DNA from 3 places in the Streptomyces sp. NPDC048751 genome. Region 2 is predicted to be linked to each of the others. Evidence: riboswitches for the same ligand, from Rfam matches in the RefSeq annotation. Region 2 holds a riboswitch; each other region holds the start of a gene.
The links. Region 2 has a riboswitch for cyclic di-AMP ahead of ACGFNV_RS45750 (M23 family metallopeptidase). Riboswitches for the same ligand answer to the same signal wherever they lie in the genome.

Region 1 (5,929 bases), on a different contig from region 2:
GCGGGTACGCCGCGACGAGCTCGGCGTAGTACTCGGTCATCTCGGCGGCGGAGCGCTCCTTGCCCTCGAAGACGTAGGAGCCGTCCTTGTAGAACTCGGACGCGGCGACGTCGAGCGCCAGGGCGATCTGCTCGCCGGGGGTGTAGCCGGCCTCCTTGATCGCCTCGAGGATGAGGTCGAGGGCCTCACGGTTGGAGCCGAGGTTCGGGGCGAAGCCGCCCTCGTCGCCGAGGCCGGTGGCCAGGCCCTTGCTCTTCAGGACCTTCTTGAGGGTGTGGTAGACCTCGGTGCCCCAGCGCAGCGCCTCGGAGAAGGACTCCGCGCCGATCGGGGCGATCATGAACTCCTGGATGTCCACGTTGGAGTCGGCGTGCGAGCCGCCGTTCAGGATGTTCATCATCGGCACCGGCAGCAGGTGCGCGTTCGGGCCGCCCAGGTAGCGGAAGAGGGGGAGGTCGCTGGCCTCGGAGGCGGCGTGGGCGACGGCGAGCGAGACGCCGAGGATGGCGTTGGCGCCGAGGGAGCCCTTGTTGTCGGTGGCGTCCAGGTCGAACATCGCCTGGTCGATCAGGCGCTGCTCGGTGGCGTCGTAGCCGACCAGCTCGGGGCCGATCTGCTCGATGACGGCGAGGACGGCCTTCTCGACACCCTTGCCGTGGTAGCGGCCCGGGTCACCGTCGCGGAGCTCGATGGCCTCGAAGGCGCCCGTGGAGGCGCCGGACGGAACGGCGGCACGACCCGTGCTGCCGTCGTCGAGGCCGACCTCGACCTCGACCGTGGGGTTGCCTCGGGAGTCCAGGATTTCCCGGGCTACGACGACGTCGATGGACGGCACGAGCATCTCCTTCTTGGGATGTGACGCTGGAAGTGCGGGGCCCGTGGGCCTTGCGACTAGAGCCTAACCGCCCCCGTGGCATCGGCATCCGACCGACCGCCCCGTGGACAGGCTGACGGTACACATTGTTCCTGGACGGAACAAAGAGCGGGCGGGGATTGCGGGCGAAGGGCGGGCAAAAAAAAACCCCGCTCCGGTGCGTACGGGGGAAGACGCACCGGAGCGGGGAGCCCGCGTCCCGCTCCGGCGGGAAGGCGGTGGGCCCGGCTTACTTCAGGTGAAGCTGCTGGCCCGGGTAGATGAGGTTGGCGTCCTCGACGATGTCCTTGTTCAGCTCGAACAGCTTCTCCCAGCCGCCCGCGACCTTCTGCTTCGCGGCGATCTTGCTGAGGGTGTCACCCGCGACGACCTTGTACTCGCCGTCGCCCTTCTTGACCTTCTTGCCGGTCGGCGTGGTGACGGTCTTCTTGGCGGCGGGACGCTCGGAGGAGCGGGAGGCCTGCTGCTCGGTCGAGCGAGTGCTGGTGCCGCTGTCGTTCGAGGAGCTGCTGTTGTTCGAGGAGCTGCTGGAACCGCTGGAGGAGGAGCCGCTGCCGGAGGAGGTGTCGGTGCTGCTGGAGGAGGCACCCGACAGGCCCTTGCCGCAGACCGGCCAGGCACCCTTGCCCTGGGAGGCGAGGACCTTCTCGGCGACGGCGATCTGCTGAGCCTTGCTGGCCTGGTTGGCCTGGGAGGCGTACTGCGTGCCGCCGTACGCGGCCCACGTGGAGGCGGAGAACTGCAGGCCACCGTAGTAGCCGTTGCCGGTGTTGATGGACCAGTTGCCGCCCGACTCGCACTGGGCGACCGCGTCCCACTCGGAGGTGGTGGCGGCGGAGGCGTTGCCGGCCGCCATCAGCGGGGCGGCGACGGCGGCGCCGGTCACACCGGCGATGGCGATGGCCCGGGTGGCCTTGGACGGACGACGGTGCTTGCCCTTGCCGGAAAACAGCATGGTTGATCCCCTCACCGACGCCTGCGAGGTGAGCTGTCGGGTTCGGGCCGGTTGAGTTGCCCGGCCGCACCTCTCACGAGGCGCGGCTTCACCCCAAGCCGGATCCGGTCTCAACGTCCGGGCCCGGCACTTACCTTGGGTCCCCCGCTCCTGCCTACGGCGCTTGACGCGACGACTGTTCCCGTACGGCCGCTGGCAGGATTCGGCGTTGCGGCAGCCGGGGCTCGTGTTGGCGAGCGGTCACGACCGTAGACACGCCATCCGAGGAATTTCAAAGACGATCAGGGCTTCTGAGACTCATCCCACACTTTCGCCAAATTGGACATTCAGCGCGAAGTGGGGCGTGAACTCCCGCCGCTTTTCGCCCTATTCAGCCCCGACTCGAAGGGTCTGACCGGCGGAGATGTTGTTCGGGTCGGCACCGATCGCCTGCTTGTTCTCGGCATAGAGCGCGGACCATCCACCGTCGAGGCCAAGGGAGTCGGCGATGGACGCCAGGGTGTCACCGGGACGGACGGTGTAGGCGTGACGGCCAGTGGAGGCCACCTTCGCACCGGCGTCCGCGCCCTTGTCGACACTCTCGTCGGCGCTGCCGCCGCGGTGCCGACCCGTGCCGCCACCGATGGAGCCGGTGTCGACGAGACTCCAGGAACCGGCGCTTTGCTGCACCTTGTCCGATTCATCCGACTTGCCGGTTGCCCGGCCCTCCGTCGGCGAGCTCTCGGGACTTTGCGAGACCTTCGCGCCGGAGTCGGTGGAGGAATCGGACTTTGCGGAACTGTCCGACTCGGCGGAAGAAGAGGACGAAGAAGAGGAAGGGGACGGTTTCCCGGAGGAACCCGCAGTGGAGTCGTCGGGGGTGCCGGCGGTGTCCGAGGGCCCGTCGGACGTCCCGGAGGAACCGGAGGAGGACTCAGCGGAATCCGACGAGTCGGACGACCCGGATGATCCTGACGATCCGGTCGAGCCGGATGAATTGTCCAGGCCCCGGGAGGGAACCTCGTCGGCCGTGCCCGTGTCGACGTCCGACGAACCCGAGTCCTTCCCGAGCCCGGTGAGCAGTCCACAGGTGGGCCAGGCGCCGGGGCCGATGTCGGCGAGGATCTTCTCGGCGACGGCTATCTGCTGGGAACGGCTGGCCTTGTCGGCGCTGGTGGCGAAGTCGAGGCCGCCGTACTTCTCCCAGCGCTCCTGGGTCAGATGCAGGCCGCCGTAGAATCCGTTGCCTGTGTCGGCGCTCCACGCTCCGCCGGTCTCGCAGTCGGCCACCTTGTCCCACGTGGTGCCGTCGGCCGCGCTCGCGCCGGTGGCGCCCAGGAGCGGGATGGCGATGGCGGAGCCCGTCACCCCGGCGGCGACGAGAAGAGCCGGAGCCTGACGAGGGCGACGGTGGCGACCGTTCCCGGAGAGCATGCGGTGACCTTTCGCGAGACAGCACTTACCCACGCGGCGGGTGAAGCCGAGGTGCCGCGTTGACGAGTGAACGTATCGACAGCCGATCACTTGTCACAAGTTAATGCCGCGTAGATCACGTGAAGATCACAGAGCTGAATGCATGTCACCTTGGCGAATCGGGTACACAGCGCACTCGCTTGATCACCGTGTGGGCGTGAACTCCACGGGCAGGGTGCGCAGTCCCCGCATGATGAGTCCGCCACGCCACCTCAAATCGGCCGGATCCTCCCCGAGTCGCAGGTCGGGAAGCCGGGTGAACAGCGTCGCGAGCGCGCTCTGCCCCTCCAGACGGGCCAGCGGCGCACCGAGGCAGTAGTGGATGCCGTGCCCGTACCCGAGGTGCTGGTTGTCCCGCCGGCCGAGGTCGAGGACGTCCGGTTCCGCGAACCGCTCCGGATCCCGGTCCGCGGCGGCGAGGACGACGAGGACGGGGTCCCCGGCCGCGATGTCCTGCCCACCGATGCTGAGCGGCTCGGTGGCGAAGCGCCAGGTGGCGAGCTCGACGGGGCCGTCGTAGCGCAGGAGTTCCTCGACACCGGTCTCGAGGAGGTCGGTGTGCCCGGCGGTGAGGGAGTCCTGGAGGCGGGCTCGTTGCTCGGGATGGGTGAGGAGGGCGAACGTGCCGTTGCCGATGAGGTTGACCGTCGTCTCGAACCCGGCGAACAGCAGGATGAACGCCATCGCCGCCGCCTCGTTCTCGGTGAGGTGCTCGCCGTGGTCGGAGGCGCGGATCAGGCCGGAGATGAGGTCCTCGCCGGGCGCGGCCGTGTCCGGGAGGGCCTCGCGCTTGCGGTGGATGAGGTCGGCGAGATAGCCGCGCATCTTCTTCACCGACCGCGCGACCCCGCCCCGTGGGCCTCCCCCGTGCCGGATCATCATGCCCGCCCAGTCCCGGAAGTCGTCCTGGTCCTCGCGCGGTACGCCGAGCAGGTCGCAGATCGCGTAGATGGGGAGGGGGAACGCGAACTCATGGATGAGGTCGGCTGAGCCCCGCTCGGCGAACTGGTCGATGAGGTGGTCGGTGAGCTCCTGCACCCTCGGCGCGAACTCGGCGACCCGGCGGGGCGTGAAGGCCTTGCTGACGAGCCGTCGGAGCCTGGTGTGGTCCGGCGGGTCGATGTTGAGCAGATGCGTCATCAACTCGGCCTTGCGCTCACCGGGGATACCGGTCTTGCCCTTGGCGTGCGCGGGTTCGTCGTGATGCGCGGGGTTCTTGCTGAGCCGCTGGTCGGCGAGCGCCTGCTTCGCGTCGCCGTACCGGGTGACCAGCCACGCCTCGACGCCGCTGGGCAGCTTCGTACGGTGCACGGGGGCGTGCTCGCGCAGCCAGGCGTAGGCGGGGTAGGGGTCGGTGGCGAACTCCCAGGTGAAGAGGTCGGGGGCGGGGGTGGGGGGCTGGGGGTGGTGGGTCACTCCTTGACGGTAGCTGGCTTTTCGGCCATCTCCGCCAGGGCTTTCTTGGCGGCGGGGTGGCCCATGTCCGCGGCTTTGCGGTACCAGAGGGTGGCTTCTTCGGGGTTGCCCTGTTGCTGGAGGAGCGCGGCCAGGCGGTAGGCGCCGTAGGCGTCGCCGAGGTCGTAGCCCTTCTCGTACTGCTGGCGGGCTTCAGCCAGGAGCCCCTTCTTCTCCAGTACGGCGCCGTGGTGGGTGGCGTCCAAGGGGTAGGTGCCGGCGTCCAGGAAGTGTTCCTCGGCCTCTGCCAGTGTCTCCGGCGCTTCGCGAGCGCTATCCAACAGCGTGACCGCTCGCTCGTCACCCGCCCCCACCGCGCGTTCCAGGTAGACCTGGGCCACCTCGGCCTGGTGTTTCAACAAGGCGAACATTCCGACGCTCCTGGCCACAGGGGCGTAAGCGTCCATCTCGGCGTCGAGGTAGTGATCTATCGCGCCATCGATGTCTCCGCCCCCGAGGAGCAGATCGCCGAGTCGGTGTGCCGCCTCCGCGTCGCCCGCCTCTGCAGCTTGCCGCAACCAGTGCTCGGCCAGCATCAGATGGGCCTGTCCGAGGAGCCGCCCCTCAGCCCCCTGGGGGTTCCGTTCCGCCGCCGTCCGCAGATACGGCAGCGCGTCCTCCGCCTCCCCCCTCGCCAGCAGCAGCTCGCCCACACGCCCCGCCAGCTCCGACTTTCCCGCGTCCACCGCCTTGCGGAACCACTCCAGCGCTGTGGCCTCGTCGTCCGCCGTAATGCCCAGCATGTGCATGGCCTCTGGGTCACCCTCCTCGGCTCTGAGGGCGAAGTGGGCATCGGCGGTCCGAAGGACGGTGCGGTACAGGTCTGCGTCGTCACGCGTCCCGTCCAGCGCGCAGCGCCACACCGCGAGCGGCACCGGCTCCGTCGTGGGGTCACGCAGCACGTCCGCGACCAGCGAGCCGTACGGTCGCCACGTCCCGTCGCTCTCGCCCCGCACCAGCAACCCGGTCACTCCGTGCCGCTGCTCGGCCGCCCAGGCCAGCGCCTCCTCCAGTGACTCGATCTCCGGCCGCCCCGATACGTGGCCCGTCCCGTAGCAACCACTTGCCGTTTCCAGCAGCTCCCCCGGTATGTCACCGGTGACCCCGCACCGCACGAGGTCGATCGCGGCCTTCACGACCAGGTGTCCGAGCGGATGCCTGCTGTTGGAGAAGGCGGCGTGGTGCCACAGCTC
Region 2 (5,929 bases):
CCCTCGGTGCGACCGTCATAGCCCCGGTCGTCGAGGAGTCGGCCAAGGCCGCCGCCGTGTTACTCGTCTTCCTGTTCCGGCGGCGGGACTTCACCGGAATCGTCGACGGGGTCGTCATCGCCGGGATCACCGCGACCGGGTTCGCGTTCACCGAGAACATCCTCTACCTCGGCACGGCCTTCGGCACCGACCAGCTCACCGGCGACAGCGGCATCGCCTCGGTGACGGCGGCGACGTTCTTCGTACGCGTCATCATGTCGCCCTTCGCGCACCCCCTCTTCACCGTCCTGACCGGCATCGGCTTCGGCGCCGCCGCGCTCGCCGGGGAGCGTCAGCATGTGCGGCGGGTGGCGCTGCCGGTGCTTGGACTGCTGCTGGCGATGGGCATGCACGCGTTCTGGAACGGCTCGTCGTCCTTCGGCGAGTACGGGTTCTTCGCGGTGTACGGGGCGTTCATGGTGCCCGCGTTCGGGCTGCTGACGTGGCTGGTCGTCTGGACGCGGCAGCGGGAGCTGAGGACCGTGCGGGAGGAGCTGCCCGCCTACGCCTCCGCGGGATGGCTGACGCCGGCCGAGCCGTTCGCCCTCGGCTCGATGCGGGCACGGCGGCTGGCCCGCGAGTACGCGCGGCGCCACCACGGCAGGCCCGCTGCGCGGGCGGTGGCGCAGTACGAGGCGTACGCGACGTCCCTGGCGTTCCTGCGGCGCCGGGGGAACCGTGGCAAGGCGGGGGCCGACTTCGTCGTACGGGAGGCGGAGTTGCTGCGGGAGCTGTGGGGGCGGCGCGACGTGGCGCGGCCCGCGCTGGACCACGCGGCACGGGTGACCGCGCCGCCGGTGCCGGTGGTCGCGCCGCCCTGGCCGGTCCACGGGGTGTACGGGTACGGGTACGGACAGGGCCCCGGGGCGGGGTACGAGCATCCGGCGGCGCCTTACCCCGCGTACAACCCCTACCGCTCGTAGCGGGCGGCGGAGGCAGGGGCCACAGGCGGTTCGGCACCGCCGGACAAGGGGGACGTGCCTACGGCACTAGGCCGAAGCCGCTGTCAGCTTCGCCACCTCCTGCTCCGTCAGCCGCAGTTCCGCCACGCCCACCAGCGCCGGCAGTTGCTCGACGGTGCGCGCGGAGGCGATCGGCGCCGCGACGGTCGGCTGGGCGGCGAGCCAGGCGAGGGCGACGGTGGCGATCGGGGCGTCGTGGGCCTGGGCGATCTCGTCGAGGGCGGTGAGGACCTTGATGCCGCGCTCGGACTCGAGGTGCTTGGCGGCCCCCGCGGCGCGCACGCTGTCCACGGTCTTGCCGGGCCGGTACTTGCCGGTGAGGAAGCCGGAGGCGAGCGCGTAGTACGGGACGGCGGCCAGGCCCGCACGGGAGGCGAGGTCGCTCAGCTCGCCCTCGTAGGTGTCGCGGGAGACGAGGTTGTAATGGGGCTGCAGCGCGACGTACCGGGCGAGGCCCTCGCGGTCGGAGAACTCCAGGGACTCGCGGAGGCGTTCGGGCGAGATGTTGGAGGCGGCGATGTGCCGCACCTTGCCCGCCCGCACCAGCTCGTCGAGGGCGCCGATGATCTCCTCGACGGGCACCTCGGGCCGGTCGAAGTGCGTGTAGTAGAGGTCGATGTAGTCGGTGTCCAGGCGGCGCAGCGAGGCATCGGCGGCGGCCTTGATGTTGGCCGCGCTCAGGCCCTGGTAGTCGGGGTGCTGGCTGACCTTTGTGGCGATGACGACGTCGGAGCGGTTGCCACGGGCCTTGACCCACTTGCCGATGACGGTCTCGGACTCCCCGCCCGAGTTGCCCTCGGCCCACGCCGAGTAGGCGTCGGCGGTGTCGACGAAGTTGCCGCCGGCCGCCGTGTAGGCGTCGAGGACGTCGAAGGAGGTGGCCTCGTCCGCGGTCCAGCCGAAGACGTTGCCGCCGAGGGCGAGCGGGAAGACCTCGAGGTCGGAGGAACCGAGCTTACGGAGAGATGAGGAAGTCATGCTCTGTGTCAACGCGTTGACGGGAGGCACGCATTCCGCGCCTCCCGTCAACGGTTCGTAAACATCCGGGAGACCTCACCGACTCCCGGAAGCTTTCGTCAGGGGTTGATCCCCTTGCTGCGCAGCCACGCCGACGGGTCGATGCCCGTGCTGCTGCCCCCCGGGTGGACCTCCAGGTGGAGGTGGGCGCCGGTGACGTTGCCGGTGGCGCCGACACGGCCGATGACGTCGCCCGTGCCGACCTTCTGGCCGACGCTGACGTTGATGGAGGACTGGTGGCAGAACCACAGCTCCGTACCGTCGTCGAGGGTCAGGATCGTGCGGTAGCCGTAGGAGCCGGCCCAGCCCGCCTCGGTGATGGTGCCGCTGTGGATCGCCTTGATGAGCGTGCCGGTGGGCGCCGCGAAGTCGAGGCCGGTGTGGTAGCCGGAGGACCAGTAGGAGCCGGCCTGACCGAAGGTCGAGGTGATGGTGTACGAGGAGGTCGGCAGCGTGTACTCCTTGGCCAGCTCGGCCAGGCGCTCGGCCTCGGCCTTGCGCTGCTTCTCCTCCTCCGCCTTCTTCTTCGCGGCCTCGGCCTTGGCCTTGGCCTCCTGCTCCGCCTTCGCGACGGCGTCGGAGGCGGCCTTGGCGGCAGCGGCCTCGGCGGCGGCCTGGGCCTTGCTCTCCAGCTGGCCCTGCTGCGACTCGGCCTGGGCCATGATGCGGCTGCGCAGCGACTCACCGGCGTCGGCGGCGCTCTGGGTGGTGGTTTCGGTGTCCGCGCCGACGCTGCTGAGGGCGTCCGCCGCGTCCTGGGCGGCGTCCGCGGTGTCGTCCGTCAGGAGCGAGCCGACGGAGGGCAGGTCGGGCATGGAGATGGAGACCGGCGGCTTGCCGGTGTTGGCGCTGGCCATGCCGCCCGCGCCGACGGCGGCGATGACGCCGACGCCCAGGACGGTGGAGCTGCGGGCGAGCCCGCCACGCTGCTTGGCGACACGGTGCCGGCCACGTACCGGGCGAATGGACTCCGCGGTGGGATTCCACTCCTCCCAGGGGCCCTCGTCGGTGCGGTAGTCGCCGTAACCGAAGGTCTCGGTGCTGCGGCGGCTCGGCGCGTGCGGAGCCTCGGGGGCAGGCGGGTTGGACGCCACGAAGGCGTGCTCCTTTCCTTCCGTGACGCCTACCGGGTTAGCTGACGGGTTCGGAGCGGGAAGGTCTCCTACGCGCGTATACCGGCCGTGAGTCCACGGCGGCATCCACGTGATTCACCCCAAGGTGGTGGTTCCCCGGTTCCCTTGCGGGATTCGGCGCTTGAGCACGGAGCCGTCTCTTGTGACGGCTGGGACGACCGCGCTGCGTTATCGAACGTTAATAGACACGGGGTCAGGTTTCCAAGCCGTTCGGCTTGATCATTAACATTTTCGCCCTGGACTTACGTCCCATGAGCGGTGAAAAACGGGCGAGTTGACCACGCGGCGTCCCGGCACGCCGCGAACGGGGCCGCTGTTCTGCAAACACACCGATGGCCGGGATTCGTGAGAATCCCGGCCATCGGCCTCCAGTAGCGGGGACAGGATTTGAACCTGCGACCTCTGGGTTATGAGCCCAGCGAGCTACCGAGCTGCTCCACCCCGCGTCGGTGATTCCAGTGTACGGCATCCGCGGGGTGCGAAGCACACGGGTATTCCGGTGACGGGAAATCAGCCGAGCAGGTGGCGGTTCGGAGCCATGGCCCGCTCCGCGAACTCCGGCACCACGACGACCTCGACACCGCCCGCCACCAGCACGCCCGTGCCGTCGGCGCCCTCGACGAAGGTGTCCGGCTCACGCCAGGCCGTGACGACCCGCCGGATCCCCGCGTCGAGGATCAGCCGGGCGCAGGGCGCGGGCCGGGAGGCGCGGCGGGCGCAGGGTTCGAGGCTGCTGTAGACGGTGGCGGACGCGAGCCCGGGGTCGGCCGGGTCGATCTTCGCGAGGGCCGCCTCCTCCGCGTGCACGACGGGATCGCCGCCCTCCCGGGAGTGCCCGCGCGCCAGCTCGGTCCCGTCGGCCGCCACGACCACCGCGCCCACGCTGAAGGCGCTCTCCGACGGCGGACACAGCTCCGCGAGGTGACAGGCGAGGGCGAGCCAGTGCCGGTCGGCGGGGGAGGCCGGCCCCGCGCCGCCGGGTGCCGTCGGCTCGTAGCGCATCAGTACGACGTCCTCGATCTGCCGGGTCTCCACGAGCCGCAGTCGTCCGCCCTGGTAGGCGCCGGGCCCGAACAGTCGGGGCGCCCGGGGGTCGCCCACGAAGAGCGGCGCGAGGACGAGCTGGAGTTCGTCGGCGAGTTCCTGCTGGAGCAGCTGGGTGTGGACGGTTCCGCCGCCCTCGACCATGAGCCGTCGCACCCCGCGTACGTCATGGAGGTGTTCCAGGATCCCGCGCCAGTCGAGCTCGCCGCCGAGCGCCACGACATCGGCGCCGGCGTCGATACCGGCCCGCCGGGCCCGTTCCGCGCCCTTGTCCGTGGTGTACAGGACCTTTTCCCCGCCCGTGTGCCAGAACTGCGCCGCCGGGTCCAGCTCGCCCGAGCCGCTGACCGTGACCTTCAGCGGGAACTCGGGCTTCCCCGCGGCGACACGGGCCGCGCGCCGCTCGGGCGAGTTGACCAGCAGCCGGGGGTTGTCGGCGCGGATCGTGCCGGCGCCGATCAGGATGGCGTCGACGGAGGCCCGTACCTCGTCGACCCGGTCGAAGTCGGCCGGGCTGGAGAGCAGGAGCCGCTCGGGGCCGGTGTCGTCCAGGTGGCCGTCGAGGGAGACCGCGGCGGACAGCAGGACGTAAGGGAGAGGCATCTACGCACTCCATCGTGGGACGGGAGCATCCGGGGACAGGGGCACCGTGGACGGGGGCATCCAGGTCTTGGTTCAAGTTTGAAACAAACTTACACTGGTCGCATGACGACCCGCTGGCTCACCCCTGAGGAGCAGCGCGCCTGGCGCGCGTACATCGCCGCCACCATGCTCCTGGAGGACGCGCTCGACCGGCAGCTCCAGCAGGAGGCCGGGATGCCGCACATCTACTACTCCATCCTGGCCACCCTGTCCGAGACACCGGAACACCGGCTGCGGATGACGGACCTCGCCGAGCAGCTGAAGATCACCCGCAGCCGGCTGACGTACGCGGTGGCCCGCCTGGAGAAGGACGGTCTGCTACGGCGTGAGGGGTGCACGTCGGACCGCCGCGGCAGCCTCGCGGCGCTGACCGAGGAGGGGCTCGCCGTGCTGGAGCGGGCGGCGCCGGGACACGTGGAGACGGTTCGCGCCCACATCTTCGATCACCTCAGCCCCGAGCAGGTGGCACAGCTGGAGGAGATCTTCACCGGGATCACGAAGGGGCTCGTCGGCGAGGGGCCGGGGGACGGTCAGGGGGACCTGCCGTGGCTGCGGCGTTCCTCCACAGGGTGTGCGGGAACGGAATGAGCCCGACGCCTGAAACGTGAGGCGCACGCCACAAAGCAGTTGCTTCAAATTTCAAGCAGGGGTAGGGTCCCGGTTCGAGGCTGTGCTTCAAATCTGAAGCAGAACCTGGACCGATCAGCGATGCACCCGACCCCGGAGGCCCGCATGCCCGCATTCCCCGCCGCCACCACGCGCTCCCGCGTCCGGGTACCGCTGCGCTTCCAGGACGGCTACGGCGTCGACGCCGAACTGGTCACCTTCCACGGTCTGACCGACGGCCAGGAACACGTGGCCGTCGTCCTCGGCGAGCCGGGCCCCGTCCCGCTGGTCCGGCTGCACTCCGAGTGCCTGACCGGCGACGTGTTCGGCTCCGCCCGCTGCGACTGCGGCCCGCAGCTGCGCGAGGCGGTCGAGCGGATCGCGGAGCGCGGCGGCGTCCTGCTGTACCTCCGCCAGGAGGGCCGCGGCATCGGCCTCTACAACAAGCTCGACGCGTACGCCCTCCAGGACCAGGGCCTCGACACC
Region 3 (5,929 bases), on a different contig from region 2:
TCTACGACACACTGCGGTACGTCACCTGCGACGTGGAGACGATCTGCCTCGGCCAGGCAGGCGCGTCCGCCGCGGTGCTGCTGGCCGCGGGCTCGCCGGGCAAGCGGTTCGCGCTGCCGGGCGCACGCATCGTGATCCACCAGCCGGCGCTGACCGAGCCGGTCCAGGGACAGGCCAGCGACCTCGCCATCCAGGCCGCCGAGCTGATCCGCACCCGCGAGCGCCTCGAGGAGATGCTCGTACGGCACACGGGGCGCACACCGGAGCAGGTGACCGCGGACATCGAGCGCGACAAGATGCTCAGCGCGCAGGAGGCCGTGGAGTACGGCCTGGTGGACGGGCTCATCCCCAGCCGCAAGGCCTCGCGCACCGCACCCGGCGCCAGGTGAGGCACCGATGCTGCCTCCGGAGCTGCCACCGCTGCCCGCCCTCACCCGCGCCGAGGGCGAGCTGATCGACCGTTACCTGGATGTTGCAGACCTTCTCGGCCGAATCAACCCGGCGCATCACGGGGACACGTACCGTGGTCTACGCGCCGCGCAGGCGCTCGTCGCCAAGGCGACGGCGCTCAGGGACGCACTGGCGCTCATGCACCAGCGGGGTGAGACCGAGCTGCACGCTCCAACGCTGGCGCGTGCGCTGCGTGTCCTCGACGGGGAGCGTCGTACGGCGCGAGTCACGGTGCCGCCGCTCTCCGACAGTTGACTCACCGTTGTCCGGTCCGGACGCGCGGCCTCCTCGGCGGGACGTCCGGATCGGAAGCTAAACGGACCGAATGACGTACCCCTGTTCGGAGTAGACGAAGGTCCTTTTACGGGACCTCCCGACTTGCGCAACGCGCGTAGCGTCAGCCGGGGCTGAAACCCTTTCATGCTGGTCCGAGCCCCCGTCATGACCTGGACACTCACTCGAACACCGCACTGTCCACCCGAACGGGTGAGTGGTGAGTAACGCCACAAACCCCCGATTCGGTTGGGTATTTCGGACACTCGTGAGTGAAGATCCGTGACTGACGACAAGCCCCCGCCACAACGGCGGGGCGATCCGGACGGACGCCGAGTCCTGCCGCCGCCCGGATGACTGGTCGACAGGAGTGGATCGGCAGGAGTGGAGGACCCAAGCAAGACGGGTCGCCGGAACGGTCACGCCATGACCGGGCCGAGCAGCCCTTGGGGTGAAGCCGCAGCAACGCGGCCGGGCAACTTCGCCAGCCCGAATCCGACAGGTCATCCTTCACAGGCGGCTGACGAAGGGTTGCGCATGTCTGCGCTCAATCGTGTCCCGTCGCTGATGGCCCGGGCCGGCACGGCCTCGGCCCTGACCATCGCCGCCGTGGGCGGCTCGATCGTGGTCCCCGGCATCGCCTCCGACGCCGCGGCCGCCACACCTGCGACGAAGGCGCTCCAGATCGCGGCGTCCAAAAAGGGCTCACCGTACAAGTACGGGGCCACGGGCCCCAAGAGGTTCGACTGCTCAGGGCTCACGCTGTACGCGTTCAAGAAGGCGGGCAAGAAGCTCCCCCGGACGGCGGCCCAGCAGTACAACAAGACCCGACACATCTCTGTGAAGAGCCGCAAGGCCGGGGACCTCGTGTTCTTCCACTCGGGCTCCTCCAGCTCCAGCGTCTACCACGTGGGCATCTACGCCGGGAAGGGGAAGATCTGGCACGCCCCGAAGACCGGGGACGTGGTGAAGCTGCAGAAGCTCTGGACGAAGAACGTCTGGTACGGCCGGGTCAAGTGACCCTCCCGGGGGCGGTGCCGGCGTCCTGAAGCGCCGGTACCGGCCCTGGAGCAGTCCCGGCGGCTGCAGCGCCGGCTACTGCTCCTGCTGCCCCACTGTTGCCGCCGGCTCGGTCGGCACGGTCCACGGCAGCTCGATGGAGACCGTCTTGCCGCCCTCGCGGGTCGGCCGGACTCTCAGCTTGCCGCCGCACTCCGCGGTCAGCCAGCGGATGATCACCATGCCCCGGCCGTTGTCCTGCTGCACGGCGGCGGGGAGCCGTTTGGGGAACCGGGGATGACTGTCGGTGACACCGACGAACACCCGTTCGTCACGGTCGAGCCGGAGGTCCACCGTGAAGGTGGGGGACTGCCCCAGCGTGTGCTGCACGGCGTTGGTGGCGAGTTCGGAGACGATGAGCCGGATGGTGTCGGACACCTCCGCCTCCTCGGGCAGGCCCCATTCCGCGAGGGTGCCGACCACGAAGGTGCGGGCCGCGGAGACCGAGGCGGGATCGCTCGGCAGAGTGACGGATGCTTCCAGATGGTCTGCCATGGCGACGTCGTCCCTTTCCCCCGGGACCGCGAGTCCGACACGGAGCGGATGATTCGAGTACGGTCCCGGACTGGTGCTTCGTCGCCAGAGTGCCATCACCGCACCCCTCACGGGTGGCGATCCCCCAAGATGTGCATATATCTGTCGCTCGAAGCGGTGAACTCTACGACGACAGAGCGGATCTGGGTGGCTCGTCGGGAGTAAGGAGTACCCATGCAGCACGGTCCCGCGGTGCGCCGCCGCAAACTGGGTGCGGAACTGCGTGCGCTGCGTGCCCAATCGGGGCTCACCAGCGGGGAGGCGGCTCGCCTCGTGGGCTGGCACCAGTCGAAGGTGAGCCGGATCGAGACAGGCACCAGCGGCGTGAAACCAGCCGATGTTCGGTTACTTCTCGACGTCTACGGCGTGGCCGATCCTCAACTGCGCGAGCTGATGCTCGCGTTGGCGGGCTCCGACGGTGCCGGCGGGCACCACTGGTGGCACGCCTACCGTGGGGTCCTGCCGCCCACCTACCGGGACTTCATCAGCCTGGAGTCGCAGGCCGGAGCGATGCGCACCCTGGAGACGTCGGTGGTTCCGGGCCTGTTGCAGACGGCCGAGTACGCCCGCGCGGTGACCCGGGCGGCCGTCGAGGGCGTGCCCGACGCCCGGCTGGACACGCTGGTGGAGGTCAGGCTGGCCCGGCAGGTCGTCCTGCGGGCGGATCCGCCGCTGGAGCTGAGCGCGGTGCTGGACGAGGCGGTGCTGCGGCGGGAGGTCGGCGGGCCCGGAGTGATGGCGCGGCAGCTCGAACGCCTGGTGGAGGCGGCGCGGCTGCCACAAGTACGCCTGCAAGTACTGCCGTTCACGGCCGGGGCGCACATCGGCGTCACCGGCCCTTTCGTTATCTTCTCTTTTCCGAGCACTTCTGACCTGGATGTGGTTGTTCTCGACCACTTGACGAGTAGCCTCTACCTTGAGCGGAAAGAAGACCTCCAGGCCTACAGCGAGGCCTTCAACACCCTTCAGATCCATGCACTTTCGCCCGAGGACTCGTTGGATTACATCGCCGGGATAGGTGGCGGCGCGTAAGGAGGCACTATGTCCGCACTGCCTCGGAACGTTCCTTCCAGCATCGATCTGCACGACGTGCGCTGGCTGCGCAGCAGCTACAGCACGGGAGCCAACAACTGCGTCGAGACGGCCCGGCCGGCCTCAGGGCCGTGCGCCGGGCAGCTCGCCGTACGCGACTCGAAGGACCCGGCCGGGCCCGCCCTGCTCTTCTCCCCCGAGAGCTGGTCGGGATTCACGGCCGCGTTCCGCTGATCACCCTCGTCCGTCAACAGGGGCGACCCACGGCCGTGTCACGCCGACTCATGGTCGCGTCTCGCCGATCACTCGTACAGCGCGTTCGATCTGTGCCCCGGAGAGGTCCGCACGGGCGGTCAGCCTGAGCCGTGAGACGCCGTCGGGAACGGAAGGAGGACGGAAGCAGCCCACGGCGAGGCCGGCCGCCCGACAGTCGGCTGCCCACTGAACGGCCTCCTCCGGGGACGGCGCGCGCACGGAGACCACCGCGGCGTCCGGACGTACGGCTTCCAGACCCGCGGCGGTCAGGCGTGCGTGCAGCTCCGCCGCCACCGCGCGGGCCCGTGCCGCACGCTCAGGCTCCCGGCGCAGCAGCCGCAGGGCCGCGAGGGCCGAACCCACGGCCGCGGGGGCCAGACCGGTGTCGAAGATGAAGGTGCGTGCCGCGTTGACCAGGTGGTCGATCACCCGGGCCGGGCCGAGCACGGCTCCGCCCTGACTGCCGAGCGACTTGGACAGCGTGACCGTCACGACGACGTCGTCGGCGCCCGAGAGTCCCGCCGCGTGCGGGGTGCCGCGGCCGCCGTCGCCCAGGACGCCCAGGCCGTGGGCGTCGTCGACGACGAGCCCCGCGCTGTGCTCCCGGCACGCCTCGGCGAGCGCGGCGAGCGGGGCGGCGTCGCCGTCGACCGAGAAGACCGCGTCGGAGACGGCGACAGCCGGGCCCTCGTGCGTCTGGAGCGCCTTGCGCACGGCGTCCGGCTCGGCGTGCGCGACGACCTGCGTCGTCCCCCGGGCCAGTCGGCAGCCGTCGATGAGTGAGGCGTGGTTGCCCGCGTCGGAGACGATCAGGGAGCCGTGCGGGGCGAGCGCGGTGACCGCGGCGAGATTGGCCGCGTAGCCGGAGGAGAAGACGAGGGCCGCCTCGAAGCCGCAGAAATCGGCCAGTTCGCGTTCCAGTTCGGTGTGCAGCTCGGTGGTGCCGGTGACGAGCCGGGAGCCGGTCGACCCGGCGCCCCAGGTCCGCGCCGCCCGCGCCGCGCCCTCGGTGACCTGCGGATGGTGTGCCAGGCCCAGGTAGTCGTTGCTCGCGAGATCCAGCAGCGGCGAGTCGGCGGGGCGCGGGCGCAGGGTCCGTACGAGTCCGGCCCGGCGGCGCGCCTCCGCCTGCTCGTCGATCCAGCCGAACGCCATGGGTCCTCCGGGGTATTTGTAGGTAGCGGACAGACACTAGCGGCACGCCCCGCCACCCATGGTGTGGCAATACCCACACCTCGAAGGGGGTGTGTTGTGTGATCCCTACCTTGGCCCCGAGCGGGTCCGTACGACAGGATCGGCTCTCATGGACCTGCTGAACACGCTGGTGGACAAGGGGCTTCGGCGCGAGCTGCCGACCCGCGAGGAGGCGCTGGCCGTACTGGCCACGTCCGACGACGACCTGCTCGACGTGGTGGCCGCGGCCGGAAAGGTGCGCCGGCACTGGTTCGGGCGACGGGTGAAACTCAACTACCTCGTCAACCTGAAGTCCGGGCTGTGCCCCGAGGACTGCTCCTACTGCTCCCAGCGGCTCGGCTCCAAGGCCGAGATCCTGAAGTACACCTGGCTCAAACCCGACCAGGCCTCCGAGGCCGCGGCGGCCGGGCTGGCGGGTGGCGCCAAGCGGGTCTGCCTGGTGGCGAGCGGGCGGGGGCCGACCGACCGGGACGTGGACCGGGTCTCCGAGACCATCAAGACGATCAAGGAGCAGAACGAGGGCGTCGAGGTGTGCGCCTGCCTCGGTCTGCTCACCGACGGCCAGGCGGAGCGGCTGCGCGACGCGGGCGCTGACGCGTACAACCACAACCTCAACACGTCCGAGGGCACGTACGGGGACATCACGACCACCCACACGTACGCGGACCGGGTGGACACGGTGCAGAAGGCGCACGCGGCGGGTCTGTCGGCGTGCTCCGGGCTGATCGCCGGAATGGGCGAGTCGGACGAGGACCTGGTGGACGTGGTCTACTCGCTGCGCGAGCTGGACCCCGACTCCGTTCCGGTGAACTTCCTGATCCCGTTCGAGGGCACCCCGCTGGCCAAGGAGTGGAACCTCACCCCGCAGCGCTGTCTGCGGATCCTGGCGATGGTCCGCTTCGTCTGCCCGGACGTCGAGGTGCGCATCGCGGGCGGCCGCGAGGTCCATCTGCGCACGATGCAGCCGCTCGCGCTGCACCTGGCCAACTCGATCTTCCTCGGCGACTACCTCACCAGCGAGGGCCAGGCCGGCAAGGCCGACCTGGACATGATCGCGGACGCCGGGTTCGAGGTGGAGGGCGCGGGCGAGGTGACGCTGCCGGAGCATCGCGTCGCGGGCGGCGGGGGCTGC

Region 1: linked by a shared signal. The riboswitch ahead of ACGFNV_RS12090 (transglycosylase family protein) and the one ahead of ACGFNV_RS45750 (M23 family metallopeptidase) in region 2 are both predicted to bind cyclic di-AMP.
Region 3: linked by a shared signal. The riboswitch ahead of ACGFNV_RS37540 (C40 family peptidase) and the one ahead of ACGFNV_RS45750 (M23 family metallopeptidase) in region 2 are both predicted to bind cyclic di-AMP.

Annotation. Positions count from the first base shown of each region.
Region 1 is NZ_JBICUX010000003.1:104,187-110,115, forward strand. It holds gene eno (phosphopyruvate hydratase) at 1-835, opposite strand, end outside; gene ACGFNV_RS12090 (transglycosylase family protein) at 1,104-1,829, opposite strand; cyclic di-AMP (ydaO/yuaA leader) riboswitch at 1,833-2,001, opposite strand; gene ACGFNV_RS12095 (transglycosylase family protein) at 2,196-3,242, opposite strand; gene ACGFNV_RS12100 (cytochrome P450) at 3,426-4,697, opposite strand; gene ACGFNV_RS12105 (tetratricopeptide repeat protein) at 4,694-5,929, opposite strand, start outside.
Region 2 is NZ_JBICUX010000032.1:19,701-25,629, forward strand. It holds gene ACGFNV_RS45740 (PrsW family intramembrane metalloprotease) at 1-962, shown strand, start outside; gene ACGFNV_RS45745 (aldo/keto reductase) at 1,029-1,979, opposite strand; gene ACGFNV_RS45750 (M23 family metallopeptidase) at 2,078-3,112, opposite strand; cyclic di-AMP (ydaO/yuaA leader) riboswitch at 3,124-3,281, opposite strand; tRNA gene ACGFNV_RS45755 (tRNA-Met) at 3,524-3,597, opposite strand; gene ACGFNV_RS45760 (dihydrofolate reductase family protein) at 3,662-4,798, opposite strand; gene ACGFNV_RS45765 (MarR family winged helix-turn-helix transcriptional regulator) at 4,901-5,425, shown strand; gene ribA (GTP cyclohydrolase II) at 5,570-5,929, shown strand, end outside.
Region 3 is NZ_JBICUX010000015.1:192,475-198,403, reverse strand. It holds gene ACGFNV_RS37550 (ATP-dependent Clp protease proteolytic subunit) at 1-389, shown strand, start outside; gene ACGFNV_RS37545 (hypothetical protein) at 397-705, shown strand; cyclic di-AMP (ydaO/yuaA leader) riboswitch at 1,044-1,257, shown strand; gene ACGFNV_RS37540 (C40 family peptidase) at 1,261-1,743, shown strand; gene ACGFNV_RS37535 (ATP-binding protein) at 1,819-2,277, opposite strand; gene ACGFNV_RS37530 (helix-turn-helix domain-containing protein) at 2,491-3,348, shown strand; gene ACGFNV_RS37525 (DUF397 domain-containing protein) at 3,358-3,582, shown strand; gene ACGFNV_RS37520 (8-amino-7-oxononanoate synthase) at 3,631-4,758, opposite strand; gene bioB (biotin synthase BioB) at 4,907-5,929, shown strand, end outside.